3 regions of the Streptosporangium sp. NPDC049644 genome follow, and region 2 is predicted to be linked to each of the others. Evidence: riboswitches for the same ligand, from Rfam matches in the RefSeq annotation. Region 2 holds a riboswitch; each other region holds the start of a gene.
The links. Region 2 has a riboswitch for cyclic di-AMP ahead of AB0J58_RS29280 (NlpC/P60 family protein). Riboswitches for the same ligand answer to the same signal wherever they lie in the genome.
Positions count from the first base shown of each region.

Region 1: linked by a shared signal. The riboswitch ahead of AB0J58_RS08735 (C40 family peptidase) and the one ahead of AB0J58_RS29280 (NlpC/P60 family protein) in region 2 are both predicted to bind cyclic di-AMP.
Region 3: linked by a shared signal. The riboswitch ahead of AB0J58_RS23205 (hypothetical protein) and the one ahead of AB0J58_RS29280 (NlpC/P60 family protein) in region 2 are both predicted to bind cyclic di-AMP.

Region 1 is NZ_JBFAOJ010000011.1:74-2,330, reverse strand. It holds gene AB0J58_RS08740 (3-isopropylmalate dehydrogenase) at 1-865, opposite strand, end outside; cyclic di-AMP (ydaO/yuaA leader) riboswitch at 1,007-1,237, shown strand; gene AB0J58_RS08735 (C40 family peptidase) at 1,252-1,821, shown strand.
Region 2 is NZ_JBFAOJ010000063.1:956-3,212, reverse strand. It holds gene AB0J58_RS29285 (amino-acid N-acetyltransferase) at 1-333, opposite strand, end outside; cyclic di-AMP (ydaO/yuaA leader) riboswitch at 670-817, shown strand; gene AB0J58_RS29280 (NlpC/P60 family protein) at 910-1,872, shown strand; gene AB0J58_RS29275 (LuxR C-terminal-related transcriptional regulator) at 2,064-2,257, opposite strand, start outside.
Region 3 is NZ_JBFAOJ010000042.1:11,002-13,258, forward strand. It holds gene galT (galactose-1-phosphate uridylyltransferase) at 1-788, shown strand, start outside; cyclic di-AMP (ydaO/yuaA leader) riboswitch at 861-997, shown strand; gene AB0J58_RS23205 (hypothetical protein) at 1,001-1,975, shown strand; gene AB0J58_RS23210 (VWA domain-containing protein) at 2,021-2,257, opposite strand, start outside.

The DNA.
Region 1 (2,257 bases), on a different contig from region 2:
TGCCCTGGCCCGCGATGTCCGGGGCGCTGCCGTGCACCGGCTCGAACATGCTCGGCGCGGTGCGGTCGGGGTTGACGTTGCCGCTGGCCGCCAGGCCGATGCCGCCGGCGATCGCCGCGCCGATGTCGGTGAGGATGTCACCGAAGAGGTTGTCGGTGACGATCACGTCGAAGCGCTCCGGCTGGCTGACGAAGAACATCGAGGCCGCGTCGACGTGGCAGTAGTCGGTCTGGACCTCGGGGTACTCCACGCTGATCCGGTCGAACGTGCGGGCCCAGAGGTCACCGGCGTAGGTGAGCACGTTGGTCTTGTGGACCAGCGTCAGCTTCTTGCGGGGGCGGGCCACCGCCTTCTCGAAGGCGTAGCGCACCACGCGCTCGACACCGTAGGCGGTGTTCAGCGACTCCTGGGTGGCGATCTCGTGCGGCGTGCCACGGCGCATGGCGCCTCCGGCACCGGCGTAGGGGCCCTCGGTGCCCTCCCGGATGACGATCATGTCGATGTCCTCGGGGCGGGCCTTGCCCAGCGGCGTCTCGACGCCGGGGAAGAGCTTGACCGGGCGGAGGTTCACATAGTGGTCGAGCTGGAAGCGGAGCTTGAGCAGCAGGTCGCGCTCCAGGATGCCCGGGGGCACGCTGGGGTCGCCGACCGCGCCGAGCAGGATCGCGTCGTATCCGCGTAGCTCGTCGAGCAGCGGGTCGGGCAGGGTCTCACCGGTCTCGTGGTAGCGCTTGGCCCCGAGGTCGTACGTGGTGGTCTCCACCTTGGTGCCGACCGCTTCGAGGACCTTCAGGCCCTCGGTGACGACCTCGACTCCGATCCCGTCCCCGGGGATGACCGCCAGGCGAATGTTACGCGAATCCATGCAGGCACCTTACCTGTCCGTCTCGGTGATCGAACACCGATCTCACTCTTCGGACGTGTCCACGCATCCGCCCGCGTGATCACTTTGTCCTTTTTTGCTCCCTATTGACCGTTTCGTGAGGTTTCGTTATCGTCCTCCCCATTCACATTGACGCCTAATCCGTACGGACCATCCCCCTACCGGCCCGTACGGAGCCGGGGAACCACTTTTTTCGGGATCCACCGGGCCCCCGGGAACCTCGCTCCGCCCCGGAGCGCGTTCCCGGCCGCCATCACGGGATTCCTTGGGGCGAATCGGTGCGTTTTCGCGCCGTAGGGCGGCCTCCACGCCCGAGCCCGACAGCTCACCCGGCCGGCCTTATGGAAGGAATCATCCTGTCCGGCAAGATGTACTCTCGCGTCCTGTCCATCCTCGTCTCAGGCGCCGCGGTGTTCGCGGCCTCGGCCATGGCGCCGACGGCGGCACTGGCCGCCTCCCCTCTCCCCTCCCCCGAGACCCCCGCGCTCGGCACCGTCAGGTTGAAGGCGGCACTGAAGAGCGCGACCCCCAAGCCCGCCTGGCAGACGGCCGTGAAGTGGGCCATGTCCAAGCGCGGCACGCCCTACGTCTGGGGTGGCACCGGCAACGGCGGCTTCGACTGCTCGGGCCTGATGCTCCGCGCCTACGGCGCCGCCGGGATCAAGCTGCCCCGCGTCACCAACGACCAGTACGCCGCCTTCTCCAAGAAGATCGCCTGGAAGGACCTCAAGCCCGGTGACCTGGCCTTCTTCAGCGGTCTCGGCCATGTCGGCATGATCACCAGGCCCGGCTACATGGTCCACGCCCCGCGGAGCGGCGACGTGGTCAAGGAGGAGAAGCTCAGCGCCTGGCGCCGGTCCTCCTTCGTCGGCGCGGTGCGCCCCGATCCGCAGGGGGTCAGGTTGACCGAGCAGATCAAACTCGCGACCGACGGATGAGACACGCCGGCTGATCGGCCGAGGGAACCCCGTCGGCGCCGGGAACCGGTTCAGCGAATTGGAGAACCACCGTTGTCCCGGCGGTCCAGGGCGGTCTGGAGCGCCTCGGCGGCCTCGTCCTTGACCTCTTCGGCGTGGTTCCAGGGATACATGTCGTACATGGCGAATCTCGTCTCGGTCGGATGCGAGCAGGGCAATGGTCGAGACTCCGATCAGGGCTCCGACCAGGCCTGATGTCACGGGTCCGGATCACGGACCGGTGATCTGGGCGTGGCGCCGGAGAGTCGCCGGCCCACCCCTGTCAGACCCCGTCGCGGCAGGTTGGGACCTGGCGCATTTCATCTCAGGCTACCTGGCGGCCGGAACGCCGTCTCGCCCGGCGTACACACTTCTCACATATCGAGACGAAAGGTGGCCGTCGCCCCGCGGTGCGGGG
Region 2 (2,257 bases):
GGTCCGGATCTCGGCAAGATCCTCCCAGAGGACATGGAGCGCCCCGCAACCGAGGATCATCCCCTCAGCGTCGGTCGCGACCCAGAACTCCTGGATGTCCTCGTACAGGGTGACGGTGGCCTTCTCCAGCAGGCGCGGGCCGGCTCCACCGTAGGTGTCGACGAGCCGCCTGATGGCGCGGACGTCCGGGGTGCGGGCGCGACGGACCGTGACCGCCGGGGTGACGCCGGGAGCGGGTGATTCCCGCCCCTCTCCCTCGGATCCGGTTCGCCGCTCCCCTTCTTTCCCGGGGTTCGCGAACGGCACGGGAGAATGCTCCGCAAGCTGCTCCATGACCGATCAGCGTACGTCCTCTCCGGCCTTCAATTACGGCTCATCCTTAACTCCGGCCCCGAAGGCATCACATGACCCTTGGTAGTTGGTTTACCACGCTGGGCGCACGACGCCTCCGATGTGTCGCAGCTCATCTTTGGCACGGTCCCGGACCAGGGAAGACCCGCGCCGGGACCACCGCGAGGAAGGCAAAGGCAGCGTAATGGCCATGTTGATCATATTGCCATGTGATCTTTCCGTGACATTTCAGTTGCGAAACCTCTACTGAGTTCGCAGTTCTGGTTGAGCAGGAACCACGAGTGCACTAATCTCCGTGCTCGATGTCAGAGACGTAAAAAGCCTGACCCGCCGAATCTCCCGACCAGGGGAACCGGGGACCCACCACGTCCTTCGGGGTGAATCCGAGTGCCACCGGCGCACCCGGTAGGGCTGCCTCCGGCCCGAACCCGTCAGCTAACCCGGTAGGCGGCCGAGGAGAGGAGCCCGTTGGTGAAGCGCATGCGCGACCGCGCAGGAGAGCACGCGGGCGGCGACGCCCGCTGTCGAGAACGCGCGCCGCGGAGGCGGAGTCGCCGCATGGCGGTCATCGGCCTGGCGTTCGCCATCATGACCCTCGGCACCCCCCTGGTCTCGGCCACGGCGGATCCCGAGCCCAGCCTCCAGCAACTGGCCAAGCAGGCCGAGAAGCTGCACGAGGAGATCGGCACGCTCGCCGAGCAGTACAACGGCGAACGGGTCAGGCTCAAGCAGGCCCAGCGAGCCGCGGAAAGTGCCAAGAAGACCCTCGCGACGAGCGAGTCGGAGCTCGCGACCCGGCGCACCAAGGCCACCCTCCTCGCGCAGAGCAACTACATGTCCGGCGGCCTGAACTCCGGACTCGCCTTCACCCAGGCGACCGACCCCGACACCTTCCTCGACCAGGCCACCACCAACTACGCCCTCCAGCAGCAACAGAGTGAGGAGGTCGCCCAGGTCGGCCGGGCGATCGAGGCCGCCGAGCGGGCACAGGCCAGCGCCAAGGCGAGGACCTCGGAGGTCAAGGCGCTCCTGGAGGAGATCGATGGCAAGCGCAGCAAGATCGAGCGACTGGTCGCGCGGGTCGAGAGCGACCTGTTCAGCGAGGTGCGCACCAGGGCCGTCAGCAACAGGGGTGCCCGGGTGAAGGTCGACGTGCCCATCGTGGGCAGCGGCAAGGCGGCGGAGGCGGCCCGCTGGGCGCTCACCCAGCAACTCAAGCCGTACGTCTGGGGCGCCGAGGGCCCCAACTCCTTCGACTGCTCCGGGCTGGTCATGTGGGCCTACCAGAAGGTCGGCATCAGCCTGCCGCACTACACCGGCAACCAGTGGACCGCGGGCACCCACATCTCCAGAAACGATCTGCGCCCAGGCGACCTGGTCTTCTTCTACAGCGACCTGCACCACGTCGGGATCTACATCGGCGCGGGCCTGATGGTCCACGCGCCCCGGACGGGTGACGTCATCCACATCGCCACGATCGACAACCGGCCCTTCGCCGGCGGGGTGCGGATCGCCGACTGAGCGGCCGAGCCGACCGGCCCTCGGCAGGAGCGCGCCCGCTCCTGCCCGGCGAACCCTGCCCTGCCGAGGGCCGGTCGGGCGGTGCTCCCCGGAGTCGCGCCCCCGGGACTCGTGCCCCGCGGGTGCGGTGGCCGACGACAACGCGGCGAGACGCCACCCGACCGCAGTGGGCGAAGCCCCAAGGGAAGGGCCTAGATCAGGCGGCGGCGGGCCGCCCAGGCCACGGCCTCGATCGCCGTGGCGACACCGATGCGGTCGCAGATGCCTCTGAGCCTGCGCCTGACGGTCCGGCCGCTGATATCGAGGCGGCGGCCCACCCTGTCGACGGTGACACCCTTGGCGAGTTCAGCCAGCAGCACGAGGTCGTCGTCGCTGAGACCGATAT
Region 3 (2,257 bases), on a different contig from region 2:
CCTCGTTCTCCACCCGTCTGGGGGACTATCAGCAGGTCGGCGGGTTGAGTGAGGTCCGCCCCGGGATCGGCCGCTGTGAGGTGGTCTGCTTCACCGCCGAGCACGACTCCTCGTTCGCGATGCTCCCCCCCGAGCAGGTGGAGCTGGTCATGGAGGCCTGGATCGACCGTACGGCGGAGTTGTCGGCGATGCCGGGCGTGGAGCAGGTGTTCTGCTTCGAGAACCGGGGAGCCGAGATCGGCATCACCCTGCTCCACCCGCACGGCCAGATCTACGCGTACCCCTACGTGACCCCGCGCACCAGGCTGACCCTCGGGGCGGCCGGGCGGCACCGGGAGCGGACCGGCGGCAACCTGTTCGCCGACGTGCTCGCCGCGGAGCGGGAGGCCGGGATCCGGGTGGTGGCCTCGAACGAGCACTGGACGGCGTTCGTCCCGGCCGCGGCCCGCTGGCCGGTGGAGGTCCACCTCTACCCCCACCGGCAGGTCCCCGATCTGGTCGGCCTGGAGCCCGCGGAGCGCGCGGCGTTCGGACCGCTCTACACCGACGTGCTCCGCCGCCTCGACGGACTGTTCGGCGTGCCGATGCCCTACATCGCGGCCTGGCACCAGGCGCCGGTCAACACCGGTCGTGACCTGTCGTACGCGCACATGGAGCTGTTCAGCATCCGCCGCGCGCCGAACAAGCTGAAATATCTCGCCGGCTCCGAGTCGGCCATGGGCGCCTTCGTGAACGACGTGCTGCCCGAGGAGGCAGCACACCTTCTGCGCTCTGTTGTCACGAACTGATCACCAATTGGTCTCGTCTTGAAGTCGCGTGACCCTCTGTTTACCACTACTATCCTTCCCACATCGGCTGCAACAGCCGATATGCCTAATCCCAGGCGCATCGCCCGGGAGCCGGGGAACCACCGCACCTGGGGTGAAACCACTTCGGTGGAAGGGCGTTCTCCAGCCCGAACCCGTCAGCTAACCCGGTAGGCGGAAGGAGAGGAGAGTTCGTGGCGGCCCCGTCCCCCACGTTCCGTCGGCATGCGGCTCTGGCCCTTTGTGCGAGCCTGATCGCCACGTTCACCCTCGGCGCCCCCACCGCGGGAAGCGCGGAGCCCAAGCCGACCGAGGCCAAGCTCCGCGCCGAGCTGGCCAAACTCGGCAAGAAGGTCGACTCGCTGATCGAGGCCTACGCGGCCAAGCGCGAGTCCCTCAAGAAGGCGCAGAAGGCCGAGGCCGTCGCCAAGCAGAACCTGGCCAGGGCCGAGGACCTCTACGCCAGGGCGGAGAAGCAGGTCGACTCCATAGTCCAGCTCCGTTACCAGAGCAGCACCGGCGGCCTGCCCGCGCTGCTGTTCGCCGACGACATGGGGGGAGCCGCGGTGATGGAGCAGCTCACCGCCCAGCAGAGCGCCCACCTGCAGGGTTTCGCCGAGAGCCTCGAACGCAGGAAGAGGGCGACCGAGACGGCCGCCAAGCTCACCGACGACATCGGTGAGGAGGCCAGAGAGATGCAGACCCAGCGCGACGAGGTCGAAGACGTGATCAAGGACATCAAGAACAAGCTCGACCAGCTCGCCCCCGTCGGCTCCGGGCGCCGCGCCGACGGCAGCTGGGCCCCGCAACTCCCCACCGGCGCCGACAACATCACCGACCGGACCCGGATCATGCGTGAGGCCGTCAAGAGACGCTTCGACCTCCCGTACTCGGTCGGTTGCTACCGGTCCGCGAACGACGGCGGCGAGCACCCCCTCGGCCGCGCCTGCGACTTCATGATGAGCACCGGCGGCACGATGCCCTCGGCCGCCAATCTCCGGCTCGGCGACGAGATCGCCGCCTGGGCCATCAAGAACAAGGCCAAGCTCGGGGTGAAGTACGTGATCTGGCGCCAGCGCATCAACCACGGCTCCGGCTGGAGAACCATGTCCAACCGCGGCGGCATCACCGCCAACCACTACGACCACCCGCACATCTCGATGTACTAGCGCCGTCCCCGCGGGGGCCGCTGAGGCGTTGCGGCCACGGGTACGTCAGCGGGTCGGTGTCCGGGGGCGATTCCACCAGAGGGAGAGGGACAGGGCCGCGGTGACGAGGGCGGCGCCCCCGGCGGCGAAGGCGGGGGCGGTGTCGACCTGTTGCCGGATGACGGTGAAGCTGCCGGGGAGGGCGTCGAGGGCGCTCTGGAGCTGGTCGGCGTTCTCAGCGCGGTGGTAGGAGCCGCCGGTGGTCTGGGCTATCCGTTTGAGTGCGGGCTCGTCGATGACACG